Regions from separate parts of the Geobacillus sp. Manikaran-105 genome, predicted to be linked through region 2. Evidence: riboswitches for the same ligand, from Rfam matches in the RefSeq annotation. Region 2 holds a riboswitch; each other region holds the start of a gene.

Region 1 (9,901 bases), on a different contig from region 2:
GCTCGATAAACGCTGTTTTCGCCGCATATTGGGCGGCGAGCGCTTCCACTTTTGCCCCAAGCCGGGCCGCCGTTTCATCTTCAATGTTGATATCGCGTTTTAAATGGGTGTAAAGCGACAGTTTTTCGAGCTTGCGGGCTGTTTGTTCGTTTAGGGCGAACAGTTTGGCGATCGTCTTTGCATTATCGAGTTTTCCTTCAAACGCCGCCAGTTTCGGCAAGGCGTTTTGCACCGCCTTGTAGTCGTGCATCCACTCGGCTTCGGATGGATAAATGTCGGCTAGGTTCCATTCGTATGCGGTTTCGGCGGCTGATGTCGGCCATGGGGAGGCGAAAAGAAGCACGGCGGCGAGCCCAAGAAGCCAGCGCTTCATATCATCACGTCCTTTCCGTTTTTTCCTCTTGTTGGTAGTATGCGCAAGCGGAACGATTTTAGCCAAAAATAAAGAAAGGGAGACAATCAATGGAACGAATTCGGTTGGCGGACGATTTGACGTTTTCCCGCCTCATTCACGGCTGTTCGCGGCTTGCGGACTGGGGCTATTCGCGCGAGCAGCTGCTCGGGCTCATTGAATTTTGTCTTGAGCGCGGCATTACGACGTTTGACCATGCTGATATTTACGGCGACTACACGTGTGAATCGCGCTTTGGCGAAGCACTGGCGTTAAAGCCAAGCTTGCGCGGTCAGATCGAGATCGTGACGAAATGCGGCATCAAGCGGCCGCCAAAATACGGGATGAAATTATATGATACAAGCAAAAATCATATCATCGCTTCGGTTGAGCAATCCCTTCGACACTTCCATACCGATTATATTGATGTATTGCTTATCCACCGCCCGGATCCGTTTATGAACCCGGAAGAGGTGGCCGAGGCGTTTCTCCAACTCAAGCAGGATGGAAAAGTGCGCTATTTTGGCGTTTCCAACTTTAAACGTTCGCAGTGGGAAATGCTTCAGTCGTATTTGCCGTTTCCGCTCGTGACCAACCAAATCGAAGTATCGGCGTATCGGTTGGAAAATCTTGAAGACGGCACCGTTGACCTTTGCCTTGAGAAGCGCATTCCGCCAATGGTATGGTCGCCGCTCACCGGCGGGGCGATTTTTTCCGCTGACGATGACCGGGCGGTGCGGTTGCGCGGGACGCTTGAACAAGTGCGGGGTGAGGTGGGCGCTGAGACGATCGACGAAGTGTTGTACGCGTGGCTTCTCGTTCATCCAGCGCGGATGATGCCGATTGTCGGCTCGGGGAAACAAGAACGCATCGAGCGGGCGGTGCGGGCGTTGTCGCTTCCGCTTTCCCGCGAGCAATGGTTCGCTATCTTACAAAGCTCCATGGGGCATGATGTGCCGTAAGGGGAGAGGACGATGAAGGTCATTATCGCGGAAAAGCCGGACCAAGGGGCGACGCTCGCCTCGATTTTTCGGACGAAAAAACGGCAAGGCTATATCGAAATTTTGCCGAATGACTTGTTTCCCGACGGGGCGTATATGACATGGGCGATCGGGCATTTGTTCCAGCTCGCCCCGCCGGAGCGGTATCGGCCGGAGTGGAAGCGGTGGACGCTCGGCACGTTGCCGATCATCCCGGAACGGTTTGAGTATGAGATCGAAAAAGCGAAGGCGAAACAGTTCAAGGTTGTGAAAGAATTGCTGCGAAAGCCGGAAGTGACGGAAATCATTCACGCCGGCGACGCGGGGCGCGAAGGGGAGCTCATTGTGCGCAACCTCATCCGCCTAAGCGGCGTGAACAAGCCGATGAAGCGGCTTTGGCTGTCGTCCTTGACCCCGAAGGCGATCGAGGAAGGGTTCCGCCGCCTGCTTGATGAACGGACGACGCGCCCGCTCTATGAGGAAGCGTACGCTCGCGCCTGCGCGGATTGGCTCGTCGGCATGAACGCCTCGCGCGTGTACAGCCTCTTGCTGAAGGAGCGCGGGATGAATGATGTGTTTTCCGTCGGGCGCGTGCAGACGCCGACATTGGCGCTGATCGTCCGGCGTGAGCGGGAAATTGAGCAGTTCCGCCCTGAACCGTTTTGGGAAGTCGTCGCCTCGTTTGTCATTGGCGACAAGCGTTATGAAGGAAAATGGACGGATAAAAACGGCCAAACGCGTCTTGGGGACGAGGAGATGGCGAAAAAGATCGCTGCCTTTTGCCAAGGAAAACGGGCGGAAGTCGCCGACGTCCACACGGAGCGGAAAACGTATCAGCCGCCGCTGTTGTTCAACTTATCGACGCTGCAAGCGACAGCGAACAAGTTGTATCGCTTCTCGCCGAAAAAGACGCTTGATGTGCTGCAGTCACTCTACCAAAAAGGGATCGTTTCGTATCCTCGTTCCGATTCGATGCATGTGACGAAAGGGGAAGCGGAAACGTTCCCTGCCATTTTGCAAAAGCTGTCCTCGTTTCCGGCGTACGCTTCGTATTTTCCGTTGCCGCAGCCGTCGATTTTACAAAATAAACGTTATGTAAACGAGAAAAAGGTGACGGACCATTACGCCATTATCCCGACCGAGCAAGTGGTGGATCCCGAGAAGCTGTCAGCCGACGAACGGAAGGTGTACGATTTGGTCGTCCGCCGCCTAATTGCCGCCCACCACCAGGCGGCGGTCATCGATTATACGACCGTCACGACGCTCGTTGACGGCCGGGCTCGCTTCGTTTCGAAAGGAAGACAAGTCGTCGAGGAAGGATGGCGCGCGGTCATCCGCCCGCATGAGGAGGAGAAAGATGCTGCGCTGCCTCCCCTTGAGCGAGGGGAGGCGGGGAAAGCGGCCGCTGTCAAGGTGAAAGAAGGGAAGACCGAGCCGCCGAAACGGTATACAGAAGGCGAACTCATCACCTTGATGAAAACGGCGGGAAAATTTTTGGACGATGAGGAACTGGAAAAAGTGCTCGCCAAAACGGAAGGGCTCGGCACGGAAGCAACAAGGGCGGCGATCATTACCATGCTGAAAGAGCGGAAGTATATTGAAGTGAAAAAGAACCTCGTGTACGCGACCGACAAGGCGAAAGTGTTGATCGAGGCGCTTGGCGGCACGATCCTCGCCTCGCCGGAAATGACGGCGAAATGGGAGCAGCGCTTAAGCGAAATCGGCGAAGGGAGCGCCTCGCCCGCCGCCTTTATGGAACAGGTGAAAAAGTTGGCGCAAAAAGTGGTCGCTGACGCCATCGCCGCCGCGCCGAATTGGAATTTCAGAGGGGTTGACACCGCCTCGATCCAGCGGACAAGGAAGAAAAAAACGATGGGCGAGAAGCTTGGACCGTGCCCGCTTTGCGGCGGGACCGTCGTCGACAAAGGAACGTTGTACGGTTGCGACCAGTACGCGAAAACAAAATGCTCGTTTACGATTTCCAAACGCATTCTCGGCAAATCGATTTCGGCGGCCAATGTGAAAAAACTGCTTTCTCAAGGAAAAACGAATGTCATCAAAGGATTCAAAAAAGGCGAAAAAACGTTTGACGCCATCCTTGTCTGGGATGAAAACGAGAAGAAATTATCGTTTCAGTTTCCGAAGCGGTGACAAGGGCGGGGGAGGAAAGGATGGAGCGCTTGGCGAAAAGGCGGACCGATGGCGGCCCGCCGATCTGGCCTCCTTTTTCTCAAATGATGAACCGAATCGGGTCAAATGGGAACGATTTTCGTTTTTATTAACCATAATAACATTATGCAAACAATAAGCTCCCCCTGGCTCCCTGAAGGCGGGTCAATGACGGGGCAAACGACGGCAGGCGGCAATGCGGCCAGGGCGGTCTGGATAATCGGTGAACACACCGTCCACGCCCATGGCGCATAGGCGAGCGAGATCGTGTGGTTCATTGACGGTATAGACGTGAACCATGAGCCCGCGGCCATGGGCGGCGCGCACCCACTCTTCGGTGACGGCTGAGAGCGGCAAGCCGATGCCATCGGCATAGACGGCGATTTGTTGCAACAGCTCGTCGCGGCCACTTCGCGCTTCCTTTTCGCCGACCAATTGAATGAGCGGGACGCCGCGCGGGATGAGCGGGCGGAGCGCCTGCAAACTTTCTGGATGGAACGATTGAAACATGACGCGGCGCTGTTGCAGGAAACCGTGTTTTTTCAATAGATGGACGACCGCCCGTTCGATGCCGGGCTGTTTCGTTTCGATGTACAACGGGGCTTCCACACGCTCCGCTTTCAGCATCTGAATCACCTCATCAAGCGTCGGGATGCGCTCGCCGGCAAAGCGTGGATGAAACCACGACCCGGCATCCAATTTTTTGAGCTCACGCAATGAAAAATCGCTGACCCGCCATGGCGACCGGTGCGGGTAAACCGTTTCGGCATTTGTCGTCCGGGCGAGCGTCGCATCATGCAGGGCAACGAGCTTCCCGTCTTTCGTTGCGCGCACATCGACTTCGATATAATCGGCATTCATGAGGGCGGCGAGGCGGTAGGATGAGAGCGTATGCTCCGGCGCGTGTCCGGACGCGCCGCGGTGGGCGATGACGGCGGTTTTCGGCTGGCTGGGTGGCTGCCAGGCAGCCGCGGCCGCTAAGACGATCGGCAACGATAACAAAAACAATGCGCAAAGATAGGAGCGAAAAACCGTGATCCGGCGCATATACATCTCTCCCCTTTCAGTATATCATATCGGGAAAACAAGTGCGAGGGAAAAACGAGGTGATATAGTGGGAAAAGGATGCTTGTACCGATAGTGTCGCACATCAAGCAAAGGGATATTCAGTTTGATGCATAAAGTGCGTTATCATGCCGCATACTGTAAACGACAACAAAACGTTGGGCTATAGCCAAGCGGTAAGGCAACGGACTTTGACTCCGTGATGCGCTGGTTCGAATCCAGCTAGCCCAGCTGAACGTCTGGTCAAACCGGAGGGGCTTTGAGCCGGTGAAAACGGTCTCCGCTATATATCGGCGCGGGGCCGTTTTTTATGGTTTCAATGCGATCGGTGGAATACATCGAAGCGATTGACGGCCACACAATGGTTTGGTTCACATCGCCGCGTTCGTGTCAGTCGTTCGAATGAAAGATCGTCGACAAAAAACTGCTGAGGCAGAAGGATTTTGGCGAATGACGGCGAATGCAAAACATGAAAGGGGAGAGCGACAATGAAAACAGCCGATTTATGCGATCAATTTTTAGACGAGTTGCAAGTATGCGAGTTGCCGTTCCAATCGTACGGCGGAAAACGGATGTTTTCCGGGCCGATCGCGACGGTCGATGTGTTTGAAGACAACGTCCTTGTCCGAGAAGCGCTGGAGACGGTGCCGCCGGGGACGGTGCTCGTGGTCGATGGAAAAGGCTCGCGCCGCGTCGCGCTATTAGGCGACCGGCTGGCGCAAATCGCTTGCGAGAGGGGGCTTGCTGGCGTCATCATCCACGGCTGCATCCGCGATTCAGCGGAAATTGGCGCCATGCCGATTGGCGTGATGGCGATCGGCACATGCCCGGTGAAAAGCAAAAAAGAGGGAAAAGGCTCACGCGACGTTGCGCTCGAGTTTGGCGGCGTCCGCTGGGAGCCAGGGGCGTACGTGTACGCTGATGCGGACGGCGTTGTCGTCGCCAACAAAGATTTGTTGGCGAAAAATGGTTGACGGCTGCGGTCGAGTCTCGTTCAATACAACGAACAGGTTGAGGCGATGGAGATGGAATGGCAGGAAGTGCGTTCATTGTATCCAAATCAATTTGTGAAATTACAAGTATTAAAGTCCCATTTAGAGGGAGATCAAGAAATCATTGAAGAGGTGGCTGTTATCGGAACGGTTTCGGACAAGGATGCAACTCGTGAGTTGCTGCAATCGAAAGGGAATCAGCTTGTTTATCATACTAGCCACAAGGAGATTGTTTTAAAAGTTCGGGGAGCGATTGGCCTGAGAGGGAAATTTCATTATGCAGATTGAATATCGTGAAGGCTTGCTGTTTGCATCGATCGAAATCGTTTATCAAGGAAGGTCTAAGTTGATTCATAATATGGTGATTGATACTGGTGCGGCGAAAACAGTGATTTCTCAAAATGCAGTAGAAGATATTCATTTGCGGGTAGAGCCGGGCGATCGTATTGTGGCTTATTACGGAATCGGTGGGAAAGAGTACGCGTTTACAAAAAAATTAGACTGTATTCAGCTAGATTCTTTCCAGCTAAGAGAGTATGAAATTGATTTTAGCGGGATGGACTATGAGGGGATTAACGGTTTGTTAGGATTGGATATATTGCTGGGCGCTGGATTTGTCTTAGACCTGGACAAGTTGGAGATGTATCGTTCTGGTTGAAATGGAACGCCCGCTCGAAATGCCAAAAAGAAGGAAAAGGCGCCCGCGACGTTGCGCTCGAGTTTGGCGGCGTCCGCTGGGAGCCAGGGGCGTACGTGTACGCTGATGCGGACGGCGTTGTCGTCGCCAACAAAGATTTGTCGGCAAAAAACGGTTGACGGCAACGCATTGGTTGTACTACGATGAAAACGGATGCTTGTTCCATGACAGCGCATATATGGCGGTAAGACAAACAAGGTGCCTAGCCCGCTTAGGGCTTGGGTGAAAAGGGAAGCTCGGTGAAAATCCGGCACGGTGCCCGCCACTGTGATGGGGAGCTTTGCGGCAACAAGTCACTGAAGGATGCTTCGGGAAGACGCCGCCAAGCGATGATCCTAAGTCAGGAGACCTGCCTTGTTTGGATCGGACGGATGCCTACGGGACTATAGGCAGACGTGCGGGAGAATGACGGCTTTAGGGGCCCTGTTTGGGCCGTTTACGGCTTTCGTATACATTTTTCTGCACCTCTGCTGTAGAGGTGCTTTTTCTTTTGTCGAAAACCTGCCCGTCTGTCTGCGTCTAAATTCTATCATTCTAGCCAAAAAGGGGGGATTCGGTGGCGACATGGGATTTGCGGGGAATGAAGCATCATGTGCTCATTTGCAACGGAGGGACGTGCCTCCGCCATGGCGGAGATGACGTGACAACCGCGGTGCGCGAGGAAATCGCCCGCCTTGGGCTTGACGACGCTGTCCATACAACAAGGACGCGCTGCAACGGTCGTTGCCAAGACGCATGCGTGATGATCGTCTACCCGGACGGCGTCTGGTACCGGCAGATGACGCCAGAGAAGGCGAAAGAAGTCGCGCGCGTCCATTTGGGTGAGGGTGTTCCGCTGCGGGAGTGGGCGACGTATGAGTATGAAGGGGAATTGGTGTTGACGCCGATCGGCGAGCGTGAGGCGGCAAGTGGAAAACGAAAAAACGAGCATATCGAGAAAGGAGCAAGCAGATAAATGAAAAGAACCGTTCGATGGAGCGGGATGATGGCTTTATTCGTTGTATATTTTTGGCTCACCAATGAAAACGAAGTAAATGCCATGCATATTATGGAAGGTTTTTTGCCTGTCAAATGGGCGCTGTTTTGGTGGATCCTGTTTTTGCCGTTTTTCTTGTTTGGGCTGCGCAGGCTTGTTCATGCTTCGAAGCAGCACCCCGAACATAAGCTTCTGATGGCGTTAGCTGGCGCGTTTACATTTGTATTGTCGGCGTTGAAAATTCCATCCGTCACCGGCAGCAGCTCGCATCCGACCGGGATCGGCTTCGGCTCGGTTTTGTTTGGACCATGGGTGATGGTGGTGATCGGCACAGTCGTTCTTCTCTTTCAAGCGCTGCTTCTTGCCCACGGAGGAGTGACGACGCTTGGGGCCAATGCGATGTCAATGGCGATCGTCGGCCCGTTCGTCGCGTACGGAGTGTATCAACTGTGCCGAAAAGGGGCGGTATCCAATCGAGCGGCTTTGTTTCTTGCCGCTTGTTTGTCTGATTTGGCTACATATGTCATGACGTCCCTGCAGCTTGCCCTGGCGTTTCCGTCTCCTGATGGGGGAGTCACCGCCTCGTTTTTGAAATTCGCCGGCATTTTTGCCATTACTCAAGTGCCGTTGGCGGTGACGGAAGGCATCATAACGGTAATCGTCTGGAACTGGCTTTCCTCCTATCAAGCTTCTCCGCTGTTCCAAAAGGAAAAGGGGGCGTAATGCGATGAAGAAAAATGGCTTGCTCGTGTTGCTGGCTGCTTTGCTTGTCATCATTCCGCTTTGGTGGGCGCGCGGATCGGAATTCGGTGGAACGGACGATCAGGCGGAAAAAGCCATTCAAACGCTCAACCCGCATTACCGGCCGTGGTTTGAGTCGATCTTCACCCCTCCAGGCGGCGAAGTCGAAACGCTTCTGTTCTCGCTGCAAGCCGCGCTTGGCGCCGGCGTGATCGGCTACGTCGTCGGGTTGTACAAAGGGCGTTCGGAGCGGAAAAACAGCCATGATTCGCGAGTTTGACCGTTGGGCGTATGACAACCGGCTGCGGGCATGGCGGGCGGAGTGGAAGCTGATCGTGGCGTTTGTTATGCTTGCCGTTGTCATGATGGGCGGCTGGCGCGAACAATGGCTTGTGCTCATCGGAATGGCGTATTGGATTGTCGCTCGTGCACGAGTGCCGTTTTCCGTGTATGGAAAAGCGATGCTCGCCGCCTCCGTTTTTTTAGGGCTCAGCCTGCTGACGCTCGTTGTGTCCGTGTCGGTTCCTTTTCAAATAACTTTCATCGACAGCCAGCTGCAGCCGGCTGCAAAGCTCGCCGTCCGCTCCCTTGCCGCCTGGTCGTGCTTGTTTTTCCTTCTCATTACGACGCCGGCGCCGGACTTGATTGCGGTGCTGAGGCGAATGCGGCTGCCGGCGGCGCTCGTGGAACTTTGCTTTCTTATGTATCGCTTTATCTTTTTGCTCGAGCAGGCGGCCGCAGAGCTGATGCTGGCGTTGCGGGCCCGCAGCGGGGGAACGCATTGGCGGCATGGCGGGATGCTGATGTACCAACTATGGATGAAAACGTGGCAGTCGTATGAAGCGTTCAGCCGTTCGCTTGCGGCGCGTGGAGGCGTCGCGTCGGCTGGGCATACGCATCAGCGGGAAAAAGCGCATGTGCCTCTTGTCGATGTTGCGGCCGGCATCATCATGGCCTTGCTGCTTGGGTGGGCATGGCGGAAAGGGTGAAAACGTTGCTGCTGCGAATGGAACGAGTGAAATACGCTTATCAAGCAGAACGGTATGTGCTGAATGGGATTGATTGGGAAATTCCAGAGCGAAAAAAATGCGCCTTGATCGGGCCAAACGGCTGCGGCAAAACGACGTTGTTTCTTCATTTGAACGGGCTGCTGCGGGCGCAGGAAGGAGCGGTGTATTGGAAAGGGCGCAACATGTATGAACGAGGAGCGGATTGGACGCAATGGCGGCGTGAAGTCGGCATCGTCTTTCAAAACCCGGAGCATCAAATCCTCGCCCCGCTCGTGCGTGATGAATTGGCGATCAGCTTAGTCCATGCCGGAATCGATCGAGAAAAAATGGGGGAGGCGCTTGCCGCGATTACGGCGGAATACCACCTTCAATCTTGGCTGGACCGCCCGACCCATCAATTCAGTCTCGGACAGAAAAAATGGCTGACGCTCTGCTGTACGATGGCGGCCAAGCCGGACTTGCTCGTATTGGACGAACCGACCGCCTATTTGGATCAGCATCAGACAAAGCAGTTTCTCAAACAAATTGACGCCATTCACCAGGCGGGGACGACTGTGTTGATCGCCACCCATGACATGGATTTCGTCTGGCAGTGGGCGGATGTCGTCGCGGTCATGCACGAAGGACGGATCGTGATGCAAGGGGCACCCGAAGACGTATTCGCCGACCGCCAGCGGCTGTTGGACATTCGCTTGGATGTTCCGCTGTTCGTGCGGCTTTGGCAAGCATGGCGGCCAGAGGAAAAGATCGTCCCCCGATGTGTTGCGCCGTGAAAGGGACATGAGCGGCGAATGGAGTGTGAAAAATGGGTGCTAGTCGGCAAAAGGAGGGATCATGATGAGCGGCAAATTGCTCATTGTCGGCTTCGGCCCGGGAAGCG
Region 2 (9,901 bases):
ATGAGAAACCGTTTGACGAGCTGTTTGGACTCGAAGAAAGCGAACATGTCGGGTGAGAGGGAGGCTAGGCCGAAAAACGGCTTTCTATACGTTGAACAGGCAGACGCCAACCGGCAATGATGACCGGCTGTTCGACGCCAATGGAAATCGATAGATGTCTATATAGATGCAACGAAAAAGTTTAACATATCCTTGATGGAAAAGTCACTTGTCCATTTTTCGACTGTCGAAGGCAAGCCACAGGCTTGCCTCCGTCACGCCAAGGCGTGACGGAAGACCGAACAACCACCCGCTTCACAGACCCATACATGGGTCTGAAAGCGGCGTTGTTCGGTCGCCCGACAGTCGATCAAATGCTCGGTAAAAGCTACAAATGTTAAAGCTTCAAATTGCATCTATATATATTGAAGCCGGCAAGCAAGAAGGGGCGACGCTTGTCTGCGGCGGCCATGAAGTGGATGTGCCCGGCTGTGAGGGAGGCCATTTTGTCGCACCGACGATTTTCACGAATGTCACGAATGACATGACAATCGCCCAAGAAGAGATTTTCGGCCCAGTGCTGTCGGTCATCCGCTATCATGACGTGGAAGAGGCAGTGGCGATGGCCAACGACACGATCTACGGGCTTGCGGCCGGCGTCTGGACGCGCGACGTCAACAAGGCGTACGCCATCGCCGGGCGCCTGCAGGCTGGGGTCGTCTGGATCAATGATTGGCATATGCTTCGCAATGACGCGCCGTTTGGCGGCTACAAACAAAGCGGCATCGGGCACGAGATGGGCAAATATTCGCTTGATGCTTACACGCAGCTGAAGCATGTGCACACATCAATGGTGCCGGAGCTTGAAAAGCGGAAATGGTATCAAGTGCTGTTTTCCCGCCTGCACGCTATGATGAAAAAGTAAAGGGGGACGAAGGAACATGACGACGTTAGCGAACTTTTGGCTGCGCACCGCCATTTACACCGGATCGAACGCCCGCGCGCTCGTGCCGGACTTGTTCCGCGGGCTGGGTGCTAAGCGGGTGCTATTGCTTTCCGACCGAGGACTCGAGCAGGCTGGGGTCGTGGAGAAAGTGGCCGATCTGTTTCGGCTGACAACGCGCGGCGTTGGACCGGAGCTGGCCGGCATCTTTTTAGATATTCGCCAAGATGCGGAGAGCGAATGCGTCAATGAAGCGGTGCGCTATGCGCGCGAGATGGGAGCGGACGCCTTGTTGGCGGTCGGCGGCGGCAGCGTGCTCGATACGGCCAAAGGGGTGAAATACGCCCTGTTTAAAGGGTTGCGCGACATTAAAGAGGCGATTCCCGGCGGGCTGCGGTACGAGTCGTTTCCGCAAGCGCAATTCATGCCGATCCCGCACATCGCCATCCCGACGACGGCCGGCACGGGGTCGGAAGTGTCGCCGATTGCGGTCATCTATAACGAAGAGCTGCGCTTGAAAACGAACATCATCAATCCGTTTATCAATGCCGACGTCGCTGTCTTGGACCCGGATTTAACCGTCGGGCTGCCGCCGAAGGTGACGGCGTTTACCGGCATGGACGCGCTCACCCATGCCATTGAAGCGCTCGCCTCGCCGACGGCGACCGCCATGACCGATGCGTGCGCCTTGCAGGCGATCCGCCTGATCCGCGACTACTTGCCGATAGCGGTCCGCGACGGCGGAAACATCCGCGCCCGCTTGGAGATGCTGCAGGCGAGCCTGCTCGGCATCACCGCGTTCAGCTTTGCCTTAAACGCCATTCCGGTGCACAATTTCGCCCATGCGTACGGCGCAATGTTCCGCATTCCTCACGGCTTGGCGAACGCCGTCTTTTTGCCGGTCGTGATGGAAGCGATTCCGGAGTTGTACTTGCCGAAAGCGAAGCTGCTCGCTGAAGCGCTTGGCATTCACGATCACGGCCAAGGAGACGATGTGCTGTTGGCGAAGTCCATTGAACGAATCCGCCAGCTGCGCGACGACATTGGCTTGCCAAGGGATTTTGCTGACTACCCGATCACGGCGGAGCAATTTGCCGCCACCATCCCGGCGGTTGCCTCCGATCCGGCCGCAGTCAGCTTCCCGATGCCGCCGGAATTGATTCGGGCGATCGGCGAGCGCGTCGTCAAGCTGACAGTGGAAAAAGGACAAGGCAAGTAGAAACAGGTGTCCCGTTCGGTATGCGGGACACCTGTTTTCGTGCCGGCTGTTCAGCCCCGCGGCCGTCCGATGACCGCATCTAACGACCAAAGCCGGCTGCCGTTCAGCCACAAATATACGGACATTGCAAGCAAGGCGAGGTTGAATTCATAGCCCGTTTCCCGTCCGTTGCCAAGCAAACCGGCGTCGGCTTTGGCGGTGGCGATGGCTCCGATCATGATGATGGCAAACGCCGCCGCAATCGGCCGTGTGCCAAGGCCAAGCATCATCGCCCAGCCGCCGGCAAGCTCCACCATCGTCACGATGTAGGCGAGCCAGCCGGGAAGGCCCATAGCAACAAACGAATCCGTTGCCGCCTCAAGCCCCCGTTGCCATTTCACCCACCCATGGGCGAAAAAGATGAATCCGGTGACAATCCGCAATAGAAAAGCGCCTAGTTCGTGAGAATGCATCGGTTTTTGTCCTCCTTGTCCCAACAGCATGGTAGTACAATGTATGCGGGCGGGTCCGCCCCCATGCCTTTCGTTAGCCATTTGACCAGCGATGGGCTACAATGGAGGGGAAGCGCGTCAAAAGTAGAGGAGGATGGCCATGAAAATTGAAGTATGGTCCGATTTTGTCTGCCCGTTTTGCTATATCGGCAAACGTCGCTTGGAACAGGCGCTTGAGCCATTTCCGCACCGGGAAAACGTTGAAATCGTATTCCGCAGCTTTGAACTCGATCCAAACGCACCAAACGAGACCCCGTTGACGATTCATGAAATCATCGCCAACAAATACGGCATTTCGCTTGAAGAAGCGAAGCGGGCGAACGCCGATATCGGCCGGCAGGCGGAGGCGGTCGGATTGACATTCCGCTTTGAGACGATGAAGCCGACGAACACGTTTGACGCCCACCGGTTGGCGCAATACGCCAAGGAAAAAGGGAAGCTGAACGACATGGTGGAACGGCTGTTTTATGCATATTTCACGGAGTCGAAGCGAATCAGCGACCGCAATGTGCTGCTTGCGCTCGCCGAAGCGGCCGGGCTTGAGCGGACGGAAGCGGAAGAAGTGTTGGCCAGCGGCCGCTACACACAAGAGGTGCGCCGCGATGAAGAAGAAGCGGCGGCGTTGGGCATCCGCGGTGTGCCGTTTTTTGTTTTCAACGGGAAGTATGCGATTTCCGGCGCCCAGCCGGTTGACGTGTTCCGGCGGGCGCTGGAGAAGGTATGGGAGGAAGAACAATCGCGGCCGCTGCAGCTTCTCGGTGAAGAGGGGCGGGCGTGTGGAGACGATGATTGCCGATTCAATTGAATCGATATGGAATGGTTGGGTAGAGGCGGTCTCAAAAGATCGTCTCTCTTTGAGAGATTCAATAGATAGATCGTGTCGCCGCAGTGATTTGTTCCTGCCTTCTTGCAAGAAAGAAAGGGTGTCCCGTTGCGTTGGGGACACCCTCTTTGATGATGAAGTTGTCATCCGATTAGGAAGTATGGTACATTTAATGATAATGAAAATCGTTTTTAAATCAGATGCGGAGGGAACAGTGATGGCCGATTTGTACGATGTCACCATTATCGGCGGCGGACCAGCGGGATTGTATGCATCGTTTTACAGCGGGCTGCGTCAAATGAAGACGAAGTTGATCGAGTACCAGCCGCAGTTGGGCGGCAAGTTGCATGTCTACCCGGAAAAGTTTATTTGGGATGTCGGAGGGCATGCGCCCATTACAGGAGAACAATTGATGAACCAATTGATCAAGCAGGCGCTGTTATTTGACCCAACAATCGTTTTGAATGAAAAAGTCACGGCCATCCTACGCCAACCAGACGGCACATTTTTGCTGCAAACCGCTTCAGGAGCGCAACATTGGTCCAAAACGGTCATTGTAGCAGTCGGAAGCGGCATCATCAAACCGAAAAAGCTGGACATCGAAGGGGCGGAAACATTTGAGGTGACGAATTTGCATTATACCGTCAAATCGCTCCAGCGATTTAAAGGGAAAACCGTGATCATTTCCGGCGGCGGCAATTCGGCGGTCGATTGGGCAAACGAGCTCGTGCCGATCGCCAAAACCGTTTATGTCACCTACCGAAACGAAGAGTTCAAAGGCCATGAAGCGCAAGTTTCACAGCTGCTTCACAGCGGGGCGGTTTGTTATTTTCATACATCGATTACGAAACTGATTGCTGATGCCCGCCATCATGCCATTGAGCAGGTCGAGCTGACCAACCATGCGACCGGTGAGGTCGTCCATCTGCCCGTGGATGAGGTGATCGTCAGCCATGGTTATGAAATTGACACTTCGCTTCTGAAAAACAGCCCTTTGCATATCGAAATGGTGGATGACTACTATATCGCGGGCAATGCGAACAGCGAGACTTCGGTGCCGGGGCTGTATGCGGCGGGCGACATTTTAAAGTATGACGGCAAACTTCATCTGATCGCCGGAGCTTTCCAAGACGCCGCCAATGCAGTCAACAGTGCCAAGCGGTTCATTGATCCATCAGCGGAACGATTTGCCATGGTCTCCTCTCATAACGAGCGGTTTCAAGAGAAAAATCAAGCGATCATCGAGCAGTTGATCAAGGGGGTATAGGGAGCAGGGTGAAATACCTTGCAATGAATTTCTTTTTCAGGTTTGGCAGACAAAAATAAGAAAGGGGTGTCCCGTTTCTGTCTGGGATCCCCCTTCGTTAGTTTTAACCGCGTTTGACAAAAAGCGGTAAGTCCGTATGCCCCATGCCGCGGACGTAGACGAACAGCTGGCCTTTATGATGAATTTCGTGATCCATTGCCATTTGCAACAACTGCTTGGCTGGAATTTGAATGCCGAAAATCGATGTTAAATCGAGCGTCCGGTCGAAGTCGTCATCGCTCATCGATTCGATGAGCTGCCTCGTTTTTTCCGTATATGTTTCCGCCAGCTTGGCCAAATTCGTCTCCGGTTCCTCGATTTTTTGCCGGAACAGCGATGGATCGCCGTGTTTTGCCGTATTAGCGAAATTGTAGAAGCTGAACAGCATATGCGTCGCCAGCTGCTTCGCTGTCATCGAGGTCGGCGTCGGTTTGTACTCATAATGCGCCTCGTCGATTTTGTGGATCAGTTCCAGCGTGACACGGCGGTGCGAAAGGAAATATTGCACCCATTGTTGTGCGCGGGACATGGCCATTCCTCCCTTTGGTTATGGACTTCTATTTTCTATTTTACCATAAAGGCTCTTCACCAAAAGTTGTACTTGATTTTTTCTGAACATACCCTATTTACGCTTGTGAGGGAAAATCAACAAGTCCGTGATTTTTGCACATCTTTGTGCAGGAAACCGTATTGCTTGTCAAGTACATGTTGTGGTGAAGAGCCAAAAAGAAAAACGATTTTGTCCTTGACAAAATCGTTTTTCAACAGTCTGGGGTATAAATATTTATACCTTATTGTTTTGCTGATACAGTTGTACGATTTGTTCCTCCTGTTCGCTAATGATGACTTTTGGAACAGGCGTCGGTTTTTTGTTTTGATCGATGGCGACCATCGTCAAAAAGCATGTAGTGGTCAAGTGATGTTCGCCTGTAAATAAATCTTCTGTTTCGACTTTGACGAATACCTTCATGGATGTGCGTCCAGTCGAGTAGACGAATGCTTCGAGTTTTAAAATATCGCCTACTTTCGCGGACGAAATGAAATCAACTTTGTCGATCGAAACGGTGACGACCGCTTTTCGTGCATGGCGCATGGCGGATATTGCTGCAATTTCATCAATATACGCTAAAACGGTGCCGCCAAAAATCGTGCCAAGATGGTTCGTATCAGAAGGCAAAACGAGCCGCATTTGAATCGTTTTTGATTGCTCGACGCTCACTTCCATGACTTCATCCCTCCGTAAGCCAAAAGTCGCTCCCGGTATTCGTGTGCGGCTTCCACCATCGCTTTGAGTGCGGCAATTGCTTCTTTTTCTTTTCGCGTTTTTAATCCGCAATCGGGATTGACCCAAAATTGTTCTGGACGAAGGACGCGAAGCGCTCGCTCGATTTGTTCGCTTATTTCTTTTTTTGTCGGAATGCGTGGGCTGTGAATGTCATAAACCCCTAAGCCGATTTCTTTTTTGTACTCATATGTTTCAAATGCAGCAATAAGCTCACCATGGCTTCGCGATGATTCAATGGAAATGACGTCGGCATCAAGTTTATCGATGACATGCATCATCTGTTCAAACTGTGAATAGCACATATGGGTATGAATTTGCGTTTCCTCTTTCACTGATGAGGTAGCAAGACGAAACGCCATAACGGCATCTTCCCAATAGGATGCGTGTTTTTCCTTTTTCAATGGCAATCCTTCCCGCAATGCTGGTTCATCGACTTGAATGATGCGTATGCCTTTCGCTTCCAAGCGCAACACTTCTTCACGAATGGCCAAGGCGAGCTGTGTCAGCACATGTTTTCGTGGAATGTCGTCGCGAACGAACGACCAGTTTAACATGGTTACAGGGCCTGTCAGCATGCCTTTGACAGGTTTATGGGTCAGCGACTGGGCATATACCGTTTCTTCTACGGTCATCGGTTGTTGGTAGGACACATGGCTAAAAATAATGGGCGGGCGAACACAACGTGATCCATACGATTGTACCCAGCCGTTTGTCGTGCATGCCATGCCTTGCAGCTTTTCACCGAAAAATTCTACCATATCTGTGCGCTCAAATTCCCCATGGACAAGCACGTCGAGCTGCAGTTGCTCTTGAATGTCGATCCATTTTGCGATTTCTTTCTTTATAAAGGACTTATATTGATGATCGTTCCATTCCCCTTTTTTCCACTTCATCCGAGCTCGGCGCACGTCGCTCGTCTGCGGGAAGCTGCCGATTGTCGTTGTCGGCAACAGCGGGAGTTGCAAATGTGATTGTTGTATCTTTCGTCGTTTGCTGTAAGGTGTTCGGCTTACCGGAACGGCTGTGATCTCGTTTATTTGTTCTTGTTGTTTGCGGAACTTGGCTAAATTACTGTTTGTTTGTTCGTCGTATTGGATTAGCTTGTCGATTGTTGTGTTTCCTTTCATATATTCTGTCAGCATACGTATTTCATCTAATTTTTCATCGGCAAATGATAAAGCCCCAGCGAGCTCCGGCGGCAGTGAATGTTCGTGTTTTGTCGTGACAGGGACGTGCAGTAAGCTGCAAGACGGTTGAATGATCAGTTGTTCAGCAACGTTTGCTAGATGGTGAAGGAGCGTCGCTTTTTGGGCAAGCGAACTTTTCCATACATTGCGGCCATCTACAATCCCAGCAACTAATATTTTATCTTTCGGAAATCCATAGGTGTTTATGTTTTTCATGTTTTCGCCATTATCATGTACAAAGTCAAGCCCAATGCCTGCGACAGGTAAAGCAACGATTTCACGATAATGCGACACGCTATCAAAATATGTTTGTAAAATAAGGTTTATATTTGGTACACCGCGATGAAAAACTTCATATACATCACGAAATGCATCGACGATGTCATCGTCTATATCTTGGACGAGAATCGGTTCATCGATTTGGACGAATGACACGCCCGCTTCGCTTAGTTGTTTGAATAATTCTACATAAACAGGAACTAATCGTGCGAGATGTTTGCGCCACTCGTGTCGATCGTATTGCTTAGAAAGCAAAAGAAACGTAATCGGTCCAAGCAACACAGGTTTTGTTTCTAAATCGAATGTTTCTTTTACAAGGTTGTATTCTTTCAATAGGCGATTCTCCACTAATCTTGGCTTTGTTTGTCCAATTTCAGGCACGATGTAATGGTAATTTGTATTAAACCATTTCGTCATTTCAAGCGCATGTTGCCCATTTGTCCCGCGTGCCATCGCAAAATATTGCTCAAGTGTATCGTCTATTTGTTGAAATTGCTCTGGAATATATCCAAACATGAATGCTGTATCTAATACGTGATCGTATAAAGAAAAATCTCCAATTGGAATGAGATCGATTCCTTTCTCCATCTGTTTACGAATCGAATCAAGTCGAATCGCTTCCATCATTTTGGTGCATTGTTCTTTGGTGATCTGCCCATTCCAAAACGATTCTAACGTCTTTTTCCATTCTCTTTTCTCCCCAATGCGTGGATACCCTACATTTGAACTGCGGATGAACATGTGGAAGCACCTCCAGTTATTTGATCCCAATCAAGCAAAAAACCCTCTTCCAACGGAAGGAGGGTATAACTAGCTTGTATTGAGATACGTGAAGTGCCTCAATATCATATGTCCTCACTCCTCCCTATGACGCGTAGGTCGAAAGTGCATACAACAGGCAGGTCTCCTGACTTAGCTTCATCGCTGTTTATCTCCTTCCCATTTCAAATGAAACAGTGGATTGTGATAAACAGCTCTGCATCACAGTGGCGCGACCGTGTTGGATTTTCACCAAACTTCCCTTTTAAGGTTCACCGCATGTGTGAACCACCTGTTGCGTGAACTGATTATTTGGTTGTATAAAATTTAGAATAAAAGAATTTTTTGTTTTTTTCAACCTAAATGTTTTTGTGAAGGGGTTTTAAGAGGTATAACGGCATAGTAAGCAGGGATATTTTTTGAGTTAATATTAGTATTTTATGTAAAAATATGTTTTTGTGAAAATGCAGGACTGACGTGTGATTTTCATCCCCGGGTGGAGGGCAAAGTGCGCTGCCCATGGAATTTTTCTGCGAAAACAAAACACCGTTTCTTGTACATTCTTTCAGAAAGCCTTTTCCCTCTTTTCTGAAGAGTGTGCTAAATTTTTTGTGAATTGTTTCGGAGGCTCTTCACCAAAAGTTGTACATGATTTTTTCTGAACATACCCCATTTACGCTTGTAAGGGAAAATCAACAAATCAGTGATTTTTTCAAATCTTTGTGCAGGAAGCTGTATTGCTTGTCAAGTACATGTTGTGGTGAAGAGCCGTTTCGGGCGGAAATTTCCATTTGTTTCAAAGATGGGGAGGAAATTTGATCAAGTTTCACGACTTTGTCATTGACATTCAAATGTATATGGATGGTGGGAAAGACGAGGAGGAGATCCAGATGGATAAGTCGATGAGACACGACATCGCACTGTTTCGGTACAGGATGATCGCTCCGTTGGTGAATGGGCACCTCGACCTGCCTTCCGTTTTGCCTATTCGATCGAGCTTGGCTCTGTTCCCATGTCTTGATCCGACAGCTACTCTTGGCAACACCGGACGCATCCCAGCGTCGACTCGGTTCGGCCTGCTCTTGCTTTGGTTCATTTCCTCTGTGGCAACGGAAAAAATCGCCCTTATTCATTACAGAAATCTTGTGCTCCTCTCCCCCTTAAAGGAGTGGGAGGAAGTGCAATATGGTATAATTTTCTTGACGATTGGAATGCACCAAGCCTGTTCCGTCCGTCTCTATCCGACAAAAGAACAGGAACCGTATATCCGGTGCATCATAGGATGTTGCCGATTTGTGTACAATCATTTTCTCACTCGCTGGACAGAAGGCCGCCTTGAAGGCATATGTTTGTGTGCACGAATGGTCCACGTTGAAAGAATAGTTCCTCCGGTTTTGGAAAGATGAAAGTAAACCATAAAAATCATGCACGCGAGGTAGTGGACAGGCGTCATGATGAAAAGGGGTGGGTAAAGATGGAACATCACTCTTCGTCCCATGTTCCGCGCATAAAAGTGCTCATCGCCGATGACAATCCTTTTGTCCGCGAAGGGCTGCGGATCATCTTAAGCACGTATGACGAGTTTGATGTCGCCGCGACTGTAGGCGATGGGAAAGAGGCAGTGGACTAT
Region 3 (9,901 bases), on a different contig from region 2:
CACCGCTCCGCCCTTCTCGTCACCGTGCGCGCCAGATGAAGCGCGGCAGCCGCCTTCGACCCTCCCGGCAAAATAAACTTTTCAAGCGGCGGCGCCTCTTGGACATAGGCGTCAATGCGCTGCTCCAAAAAGGCGACCATCTCCTCGGTCGCTTTATACGGCAGCTTGCCGTTGACGATGGCCAAGTCGCCGCCGCAGTCAAACAGTTCATGCTGAATTTTTTGCAATTCGGCGCAAAGATCGTGAAACCGTTCATCGTCAGCGAGCAGAGCCAGCGCCCAGCCGATGAACGAGTTCGCCTCATCGATCGTCCCATACGCCTCGACGCGCAAATGATCTTTATCGACGCGCCCGCCGATTAAGCTTGTTTTTCCTTTGTCTCCAGTCCGCGTATACAATTTCATAATTCCTCTCCCCTTTATTTTAATCGTTCCGCCAACCCGCACCAAAGCCGGTCGACGCGATGGCATACGGCGGCAAGCCGTTGATAGCACAGGCCGACGGCGTCGCGCCAGCGCCGTTCTTGCCGGTCAGTCGGAACGACGCCTTGCGTTACGTCTGTCCCGATCCAGACAACCGTGCGGCCGGCCGCTCCTTCCTCCCACTGCTTCCAAGCGCAGAAAAACCGCTCCCATTCCTCTGGGTCCGGAAGGCGGCGGATGGCGGCTTCGAGCCCATCCAAGACAACTGTTTTCGCCGTCTTGGCGCCATCCGGCCACCCGTATGGTCCCTGATAGCCGTCATGCCATACGATATGAACACCGTCGCTTATTCCGTACCGTTCCCGCACCCATTTTCGCTTTCCTTGGAACGCACCGCCGACAACGAAATGCACCGTTCTCCCCCTTTCCAGCGCTCGATCGTTGATTCGAGCGTATACCCGCCGGAAAACGGCACCTTCCATTCCCAAAACGGGCGAACGTCCGGCGCATATTGTTCAAGCACGAAACGGATCGGACCGCTGTGGGTGACGATCGCCACATGGCGGGCGCCCATCCGCTCAGCCAACGCAACCGTCTCGGCGAGCGCCCGTTTGATGCGCGCTTGAAACGAAACATAGCTTTCTCCGGCGGGCGGCGCCGTCGAAAATGGCGACTCGAGCCATCGGTTGTACGCGAGATCCGTTTCGAGTTCGGCGAACGTTTTCCCTTCCCAGACGCCAAAAAAAAGCTCGCGCCATCCGCTCGTACACCAGTCCGGCTCGCGGCTGCCAAACAGCAGCGCCGCCGTCTCCCAGCAACGGCGAAGATCGCTTGTCACGATGCAGTCGACCGGATATGGCCACTCGACCCGCAAACGGCGCAGCCTGCTATGTTCCGCGGCCGAAAGCGGCGCGTCCGTCCAGCCGATATATGCATCGCGCCGATTCAGTTCCGTCATCCCATGACGGATGAGCGTAACAGCCAAAGGACGCCCCATAGCACCGTCTCTCCCCCTTCGATGAGCGCGCCGAGCACATCGCCGCTCACGCCGCCAAACTGCTTTTCCGCCCACGGCTTTGCCGCGAGGGAACAAAGCGCCATCGCCGCAGCCAACACCACAACCGCCGCCGGCGGAACGCCCGCCGCCGGAAGAAGCAAAAGCACAAGGCATGCCAATCCCAGCGCCCATGCTGCATCGCGCCATGAACTATATTCGCGAAGCGAGGCCGCCATTCCTGTCGATTTGGCCAGCTTGCCGGCGGAAAGAAGCCAGACAGCCCCGGCTCTCGACAGCAGTGGAATGGCAATAAACAGGGCAGGGGAAATGCCCGCTTTGATCGCTTCATGCAAAAACAGCCAGCGGAACGATAACAAACAAATGAGCGACAACACAGCGAACGCGCCGACGCGCGAATCGGCCATGATCTCTTGCCGCCGCTTGGCGTCCCGGTACGAAAAAAAGGCATCGCTCACGTCCATAAAGCCGTCGGCGTGCAGCCCGCCGGCAAGCCAAATGCCAAGCCAAAGAAGAAGGAGAGCCAAAAAAGAAGGCGGACCGAACGAAAGCGCCGTACAGGCGCCGTACACCAAGGCAGCCAGCGTCCCGAGCAGCGCTCCAGCCAGCGGCATTGTGCGCACAAGCCAGCGGACATGCGGGGCATTCCATTCAATCGAACGCTGGATGGGAATGATCGTAAACAGCTGCAGCGCCAGCAGCCAGCCATTCCATGCCCGCTTCATTGCGGCCACCGTCCTTTCTTCACGCGAAGAAGACCGCATTCCACCACGGCGGCGGCTTCTGCTTCCGCGACCAACTGTTGATGAAGCCAACCGAGCATTTTCATGTAGCGAAATGTGCCGAGGTCATTCGGCACGCCGCCAGAAAACAACTCATTGGACACAATGACAACAGCGCGGCATGCCGCCGCCCACGCCCGCACTTGGTCGAGCAGGCAACGGGCAGCGGCGAACGCTCCTTCCTCTGTTTTCCATTCATCTCCGGCAAATAACACATTCGCCCACCACATAGTCAAGCAGTCGAGGAGGACAACATCAGGCGGACGAAGTGCAGCCAACAACTGATCAGGCCCTTCCGGCGCTTCCCACACCACCCAAGGCGCCGTCATCCCCATGCGCCGCTCTTGATGGCGGCGAATGCGCTCTTCCATTTCCGCATCGGCAGCCCGGGCGGTGGCAACATAATGAAGCGTCTCGCCAGCGGCCAGCCGGATGGCGCACACCTCTGCCGCTTCACTTTTGCCGCTGCGCACCGCGCCGCTCACAAACACGATCATCCATCCCACCTCTCAAGCGCCTCAAGCAGCCGGTCATTCTCCACCTGCGTTTTGACGGCGAGCCGGATGTAGCGGCCGTCAAGCCCCGGGAAATTCATCGTATGGCGCGGCACAACCCCTTCCTTCAACAAATGAAAAAACAGCTCCTCTGTCCGTCCTGAACACGGACACAACAAATAAAAGTTCACGACCGATGGCGAGACGTCATACCGCCCGGCAGGCAGCGACCGAAACACCCGCTCCCGCTCGGCGGCGATCCGTTCTTTCGTCCACTTGACAAACGATTCCATCGTCATGAAACGAAGCGCCAATTGTTGGGCGATGCCGTTTGTGCTCCATGGCGGCTGATGCGTTTTCAGCGAAGCGATCACCGCCTCGTCGGCAGCGACATAACCAAGGCGCGCGCCGGCCAGGTGATGGATTTTCGTCAACGATCGAAGCACAATGAGGCGCGGATAGCGTCCCAACCAGCGCATCGCCGTAAACCCGCCGCGCCAAAACGGATAAAATGCTTCATCGATGATTACATAGGTGCCAGCCGTGTGCGCCGCGTCCACCAGTGATCTCAATTCCCCCTCCTCCATCACCGTCCCCGTCGGATTATTCGGATGGCATAAAAAGATAATGTCTTGCTTGCCTGCCCAGGCAGTCGCTTCATCCAAGTCATAAGAAAAGCCCCGCGCTTCATCGGCCGCGAATCCCTCCACATCGCATCCATAAGCGAGACAGGCGCGCCGATACTCGGAAAACGTCGGCTCCAAGATGCCGACGCGCCGACCGGCAAATAGCGCGGCCAACAAATAAATCGCCTCCGCCGCCCCGTTCGTCATCAGCACTTGTCCGGGTCGAATCTGCTCCTGCTTGGCAACGAGCTCCCTGAGCGCCTTCGCTTCCGAATCCGGATACTCCCCGGCCCAGCGAATCCACTCCTCACCGCTCGGCCAAGCTGACGGCGGCAGCCGGTACGGATTCGTATTGACGCTGAAATCAATGTATTCGTCTGGAGGGGCCAATCCGCATTGCTCATACAACGCGCGCGGATTCGCCCCATGCGCCGGCCAACGCAACGATTATCCCCCCAATCCATAGCAATAATGTAAACACTAGCACCGTTCCAATCATGATGCGGACCGCTTGGCGAATGTGGGCGGCGCGAAGCGGGGCGGCCGGGTCACCGAGCGTCGGCCTCCTCGAGACCACGCCGCCGTATGTATTCGTTCCGCCGAGCTGCACCCCAAGCAGCCCGGCCATCGCCGCCTCAAGCCAGCCGCTGTTCGGGCTTGGGTGGCGGCGGGCATCGCGAAATAAGATCGACAGCGCCAAACGAAAGCGGCGGCCGCCAAAGACCAACACCATCACAAGCGCCGTCAGCCGCGCTGGAATGTAGTTGAGCGCATCGTCCAGCCGCGCGGCCGCCCAGCCAAATTCGCGATACTTCTCATTTTTGTAGCCAATCATGGAATCACACGTGTTCACCGCCCGGTACAATAACGCGAGCGGCGCACCGCCCAAGGCCGCATAAAAGAGCGGAGCGGTGATGCCGTCGCTCGTGTTTTCCGCCACCGTCTCCACGCAGGCGCGGGTGATGCCGGCTTCATCGAGCCGCTCGGTGTCGCGGCCGACGATCATGGACAGCGCGCGGCGCGCCGCAGGAAGATCGCCTGCTTCCAGCGGCCGGCGCACGTCCTCAGCCGCTTCAGCGAGGCTTTTCGTCGCAATGGCGGTGAAAATGAGGGCCGCCTCGATCGCCACCCCTACGTATACGGACAGCGCGTAGCCCACATAAACGATGAACGCCGATATCCCGTAAACAGCGGCCAACACGACCGCCACGGCCGCCGCCCCTTTCGTCCGCCGCTTTGTTCCTTGATTCCAGCGGCGATCAAGCCACGCAATCATCATTCCCATCCCGCGCACCGGATGCGGCAGCCAGCGCGGATCGCCCACGAGGGCATCGAGAAACAGCGCCAACGTCAATGCGGCCAAATGGGTCATCGCCGTTTCCTCCGCTTCTCCCAGCGGCCAAGCGCCTCAACTGTTGCCTCATACACAAGCCGGCCGAGCGCCCGGCCAAGCTCCGTCGCCGTTCCGGCATAGGCAAAGACCTGCCCGGTTTGCGTCGCCGCCACAGCGAGCGAATCGGTCGACGTACCGGTGGCAAGCGTCCCGGTTTCCGGGTCGCAAACCGAACAGTCGGCGAGCGCTTTTGCCTTCGCTTCTGTCGCTGTCATCACCGCCTGGACAAACGCTGCTTCCGTCAGCACTCCGTCAATGACCACCACCATGTTGATCGTCCCCGGTCTTGCCGCTAGCGGCTGATGCTGCCACGCCCGAGCGGCATCGACGGCATTGCCGACGCCAGCGGTCGCCATGACCGCAACCGAAAACGCTTCCCCTTCTTTCTGAAGCCAAACAGCATCCCGGACATCAACCGCCGTCATCATGCCAACCGTTCGTTCCGGCGGAAACCCGTGCTGCTCCAAATAGCGGCGCATGTCTCCTTCCGCATCACTGCAATCGTAATCGAGCCCGACATGGCGGTTGACAAAATGGGTCGCCCATTGAAATCCGGCGCCGATCAATGCCGAGGACAGGACGCGAAGCGGCGCGGCCGCAGTAAGCACAGCGGCGTCATCAAGAAAGGAAAGCCGCAGCCCGCCGACCGGCGATTCCCCTTGCTTCTTGTTCGGCATGAACGAAAACATCGGCGTTGCCGACGCCGGATGGGCCAGACGCACAATCGGCGCGGCAAACACTTCCTCAAGCAACGCCGGCGTCATGACATCCGCAGGGGCGCCGAGCGCGGCTATTTTCCCTTTGTTCAGCACGAGCACCCGATCGCAATACAAGCTCGCCGCATTCATATCGTGGAAAACGGCGACGACCGTCAAGCCGCGGGCGTGCGCCGCTTCGGCGAGCCGGTCCAAAAGCCGGACTTGGCCGCTCACATCCATATGGTTCGTCGGCTCATCGAGCAAGAGCAGCTTGGGCTCTTGGGCGAGTGCGCGGGCCAAATAGGCGCGCTGCCGCTCGCCGCCGCTCAATCGTTCGAGCGGTTCATCGATTTTCCCCGTCAGGCCGACGGCCGCAAGTGCGTCTCGGAGGGCGGCTTCATCGTCCTCCGTCCACGTCGGAAAGAAGCCGCGCTGATGAGGATAGCGGCCGAGCGCCACCGTTTCCCTCACCGTATAGCCGGGCGCCGCCTCCGCTGTCTGCGGCAAGACGGCGGCCATCCGCGCCCATTGCTTCGCAGACAGCGCCGAGAGCTTTCGGCCATCGATGACGATCTCCCCGCTTGCTAGCGGCAGCTCTTTGCTGATGAGTTTGATCAAAGTCGTTTTCCCGCTGCCATTCGGCCCTAAGATGCCGAATATTTCGCCTTTTTCCACGGCAAACGTCACACCATCAAGCACTTGTTGCTGCCCGTATCGATGCGATACGGCCCGCACCTCGAGCATCGTCATCCCATCTTTCGTTTCGTTTTTCGGAAAAACAAGACGGCAAACAGCGGAGCGCCGATCAGCGACGTAATAACGCCGATCGGCAGTTCGCGCGGTTCAATGATCGTCCGCGCCGCCACATCGGCAAGCACAAGAAACGCACCGCCGTACAAGAGCGACAGCGGCAACAGCACTCGGTAGTTCGGCCCGCACACAAGCCGAACCATATGCGGAACGACAAGCCCGACAAAGCCGATCGTCCCTGACACCGACACCGCCGCGCCGGTGAGCAGCGCCGCTGCCGTCAAAATGATGACTTTTCGGCGCGTAACATCAACGCCGACATGAAGCGCCGCCGCCTCGCCAAAGGCAAACGCGTTCAACTCGCGGCTGTTGGCGATGAGCACTGCGGCCCCAACGAGAAAAAACGGCAGCAACAGCCCGCTGTATTTCCAGCCGCGCATCGCCACGCTCCCCATCAGCCATGAGATGATTTGCCGCAATTCTTCCCCGGTCAACGCGATCATGAGCGAAATGAACGCGCTGAAAAACGCGCCGAAGATAATGCCGGCTAAAATGATCGTCTCAACCGACATGCGCCGCTCCACAGCGCGAGTGAACGCCAAAACGGCGGCAAGCGTCGCCATGCCAAACAAGATGCTCACGACCGGCAGCGTGAACGTGCCAAAGAACGGCCATTGCCAGCCGAGAAAGATGACGAGCACCGCCCCGACCGACGCGCCGGACGAGACGCCGAGCGTGTACGGATCGGCGAGCGCATTTTTTAACAGCCCTTGAAACGCGGCCCCGGCCAGCGCCAATGACGCCCCGACCAAAAACGCAAGCACGACGCGCGGCAAGCGGATCGCCATCACGATCGGCACCCAATCAGCCGGAATGTGGCGAGGCAGCGCCGCTCCGAACCATTCAGCCGCCAAAATGCGGACAATAGAAGAAAAGGGAATCGACAGCGATCCTGTCGATATCCCTACGAGAAGCGATAACACGGCCGCGGTAACGGCCAATATATACATCCACATTTTACTTGAACACATCCGGGTAAATGGCTTTGGCAAGTTCCTCGACCCCTTCGACAAGGCGCGGACCCGGTCGGCTTACTAAGTCGGTGTTGACGTCATACACCCGCTTGTTTTTCACCGCCGGCACGTCTTTCCAAGCGGCGCGCGCCAACACTTGCTTCGCTCCGCCGTATGTCGTGATGATGACATCCGGCTTATAGGCCACGGCTTTTTCTTCCGTCACCATCGGCCAGCCTTCCAAGCTGCCGGCGACGTTTTTCGCCGAAATCACTTGAAGCATCTCATCCATAAACGTCCCTTTGCCGGCCGTATAAATTTGCGGCGGCGGCGACACTTCAATCCAGACATTGGCCTGTTTGTCCGCCGGGATTTGTTTCGCTTTTTCTTTGATTTTCGCAAGCTTCTCTTTCATCTCATCAATCACTTGCTTCGCTTTGTCTGTCGTCCCGGTCGCTTTGCCGATCAATTCGATGGACGCATACACATCGTCGAACGACTTCGCGTCATTGACGACAAGCACGGTGATGCCGGCGTCTTTCAATTGCTTGAGGCCATCGCGCGAGTTATGGGCGCTTGACGCGTGGGCCAAGACGAGATCCGGTTTGAGCGAAATGATTTTCTCGACGTTGAATTCCATGCCGCCGATTTTCGTTTTCGTTTTGACGTCTTCCGGATAATTGTCAAAATCGCTGACGCCGACGATCTTATCGCCCAACCCCAACGCATAGGCGATTTCCGTATTGCTCGGGATGAGCGAGACGATCTTTTTCGGTTCCGCTTTGATCGTGACATCCTCGCCAAGCCCGTCTTTCACCGTCACCGGAAACGCCGCTTGTTCCGTTTTCGGTTCTTCTTTTTTCGCAGGCTCGGTGCTGCCATTCGCCCCGCCGCAGCCGACGAGCACGGCGGCCAAAAGGAAGAACACCGCCACCACCGCCGGCCATGTCCAACGTTTCATCCGTCATTCCCCCTTCGATGATGTATGTACAACAAAAAAGCCCATTCCGTCCGAACGGGGAATGAGCACGAAACAGACCGCCAATGGGCACAACAATGCCCTGTACGACTGTTTCCACGTCTCACCCCCCGAAGATTCGGAAACTGCGGCAAGCAAGGCAGGTCTACTGGCTCATGCTTCATCCTACTCTGAAGCCTTCCCGTACGGAAAACAGCGCAAGCCATCTGTCCGTACAGTGGCGATTTCATTTCGTCCGCATTGACAGTTGCGGGGACAGCTCCGGATTCCCACCGGATTCCCTATTAAGCCGTTTCGGCGCCTTGCTGCGAATGGATTCAGTTATGGGATATGGACATTTTTATAATAATGCAGCGTTTAGCATTTGACAACTATGAATTTACAGCACTTCACCTTCCCACTCTTGCAGATAATCGCGACGGATTCATGACCCATGCTTCATAAGGAACAGAGCATCCCCTTTTCATCGCATCGAGCACCCGCGATTTCAAATGCGGCCATGTCACATATTCATCAATATTCGACTCATCGATCAACACAAACTTCGCCTTTTGAATTTCCTCAGGCTGGGGAGAAACGTTTCCTTTCACATATGTCGCTTTAAATACAATGTTTATGATATTTTTAGTTTCATTGTAATACACGCCGCTGACCCCAATGAGACGGATGTCAACGCCAGTCTCTTCATGCACCTCACGATGAACGGCCCGATCGAGCGGCTCGCCTGGTTCAACTTGTCCACCCGGCATTTCCCACGTATCGGAGCGGTCATAGCTTTTAACAAGCAAAACCTCTCCCGTGTCATTCGTAATATAGGCTGAAACGGTGATAATGGCTTGTTGGTGTTTATCCATCAAGCTCTCCTCCTACATCGCGGAATGATCCTAGCCCTCTCCTGCAGAAAAAAAGCAGCTGCCCCATCTATACTGCCATCTTGAAAAAAATAAGGAAAATCCGTGGTGCTAGTTGAACATTAACGCCTCACGTGATGACACAGCGCAAGAGGGACAAGATCTCCACAACAGCATAGGCATGATGTTGTCCGTGCCTCGCTAGTTGGTGACGGATCTATTAGAAAAACTCTATTTAACGGAAAAACGGAGCAACCGACAACAACAGTTATATCGAGAGCGTTCAGGGAACATCTCCCTAGTGAATAAGTTTCCAATGACATACTGATACCCTGCTCGTTCCGAAGTAAAACAAAACAACTTTCCAAGAATATGAATGGCGATTATGACCCATTTCCTTGCTTTAACAAATGACGATTTCAGCGCTACAATACATTTAGAGCCGCCAGACAGTTGCGCTGATACCAAGAACAAGATCGCCGTATATTGCTTTTGAATTTCCGCTTGATCCGTTGTAAAATGAAGACGCTCTTGTATGGGATTTCTCTTTTTTAATCTAATACAATTTTATCAGAATAAATTGGAAATGTAAAGAAAAACAGCAAAATTTAGGCTCTTCACCGAAAGTTGTACTTGACTATTTCAGAACACGCCTTCTCTGTACTTATAAGGAAAAATCAGTAAATCAGATTTTTCGTACACGGCGGCTCAAGAAAATCCCCCGCTTGTCAAGTACATGTTGTGGTGATGAACCATCTTTCTGTCATTTTTCCTTCACTTTTCCGTCAGTTTTCTGTCATCCATCCGCGCTCGGCCGCCACCTTTTTAGCTTCCTCGATTGTGTCGCAGGTTTCACTACTTTCATTTTTCATTCTCCT

What was found. Region 2 has a riboswitch for cobalamin ahead of metE (5-methyltetrahydropteroyltriglutamate--homocysteine S-methyltransferase). Riboswitches for the same ligand answer to the same signal wherever they lie in the genome.
Region 1: it holds a riboswitch for cobalamin, as region 2 does, so the genes downstream of both, CV945_RS04350 ((2Fe-2S) ferredoxin domain-containing protein) here and metE (5-methyltetrahydropteroyltriglutamate--homocysteine S-methyltransferase) in region 2, are expected to answer to the same signal.
Region 3: it holds a riboswitch for cobalamin, as region 2 does, so the genes downstream of both, CV945_RS09155 (ABC transporter substrate-binding protein) here and metE (5-methyltetrahydropteroyltriglutamate--homocysteine S-methyltransferase) in region 2, are expected to answer to the same signal.

The regions. Positions count from the first base shown of each region.
Region 1 covers NZ_PIJG01000009.1:18,232-28,132, forward strand. The annotation lists gene pepF (oligoendopeptidase F) at 1-373, opposite strand, end outside; gene CV945_RS04310 (aldo/keto reductase) at 463-1,353, shown strand; gene CV945_RS04315 (DNA topoisomerase III) at 1,366-3,522, shown strand; gene CV945_RS04320 (glycerophosphodiester phosphodiesterase family protein) at 3,706-4,587, opposite strand; tRNA gene CV945_RS04325 (tRNA-Gln) at 4,765-4,836, shown strand; gene rraA (ribonuclease E activity regulator RraA) at 5,094-5,579, shown strand; gene CV945_RS04335 (hypothetical protein) at 5,631-5,885, shown strand; gene CV945_RS04340 (retropepsin-like aspartic protease) at 5,875-6,255, shown strand; partial or broken gene CV945_RS04345 (RraA family protein) at 6,273-6,413, shown strand; cobalamin riboswitch at 6,474-6,665, shown strand; gene CV945_RS04350 ((2Fe-2S) ferredoxin domain-containing protein) at 6,851-7,249, shown strand; gene CV945_RS04355 (energy-coupling factor ABC transporter permease) at 7,250-7,993, shown strand; gene CV945_RS04360 (energy-coupling factor ABC transporter substrate-binding protein) at 7,998-8,291, shown strand; gene CV945_RS04365 (energy-coupling factor transporter transmembrane component T family protein) at 8,275-9,000, shown strand; gene CV945_RS04370 (energy-coupling factor ABC transporter ATP-binding protein) at 9,006-9,794, shown strand; gene cobJ (precorrin-3B C(17)-methyltransferase) at 9,856-9,901, shown strand, end outside.
Region 2 covers NZ_PIJG01000007.1:26,894-36,794, forward strand. The annotation lists gene CV945_RS03645 (hypothetical protein) at 1-56, shown strand, start outside; gene CV945_RS03650 (aldehyde dehydrogenase family protein) at 374-904, shown strand; gene CV945_RS03655 (iron-containing alcohol dehydrogenase) at 921-2,141, shown strand; gene CV945_RS03660 (DoxX family protein) at 2,192-2,593, opposite strand; gene CV945_RS03665 (DsbA family oxidoreductase) at 2,733-3,437, shown strand; gene CV945_RS03670 (NAD(P)/FAD-dependent oxidoreductase) at 3,673-4,722, shown strand; gene CV945_RS03675 (DinB family protein) at 4,826-5,290, opposite strand; gene CV945_RS03680 (acyl-CoA thioesterase) at 5,546-5,986, opposite strand; gene metE (5-methyltetrahydropteroyltriglutamate--homocysteine S-methyltransferase) at 5,977-8,253, opposite strand; cobalamin riboswitch at 8,393-8,582, opposite strand; partial or broken gene CV945_RS17445 (helix-turn-helix domain-containing protein) at 9,162-9,239, shown strand; gene CV945_RS17450 (helix-turn-helix domain-containing protein) at 9,483-9,677, shown strand; gene CV945_RS03695 (response regulator) at 9,746-9,901, shown strand, end outside.
Region 3 covers NZ_PIJG01000025.1:30,133-40,033, forward strand. The annotation lists gene CV945_RS09110 (cob(I)yrinic acid a,c-diamide adenosyltransferase) at 1-404, opposite strand, end outside; gene CV945_RS09115 (bifunctional adenosylcobinamide kinase/adenosylcobinamide-phosphate guanylyltransferase) at 419-835, opposite strand; gene CV945_RS09120 (histidine phosphatase family protein) at 769-1,419, opposite strand; gene CV945_RS09125 (adenosylcobinamide-GDP ribazoletransferase) at 1,377-2,162, opposite strand; gene CV945_RS09130 (bifunctional adenosylcobinamide kinase/adenosylcobinamide-phosphate guanylyltransferase) at 2,159-2,716, opposite strand; gene cobD (threonine-phosphate decarboxylase CobD) at 2,713-3,783, opposite strand; gene cbiB (adenosylcobinamide-phosphate synthase CbiB) at 3,740-4,711, opposite strand; gene CV945_RS09145 (adenosylcobinamide amidohydrolase) at 4,708-6,180, opposite strand; gene CV945_RS09150 (FecCD family ABC transporter permease) at 6,177-7,211, opposite strand; gene CV945_RS09155 (ABC transporter substrate-binding protein) at 7,198-8,154, opposite strand; cobalamin riboswitch at 8,294-8,492, opposite strand; gene CV945_RS09160 (NUDIX hydrolase) at 8,562-9,029, opposite strand; partial or broken gene CV945_RS17855 (IS982 family transposase) at 9,152-9,560, opposite strand.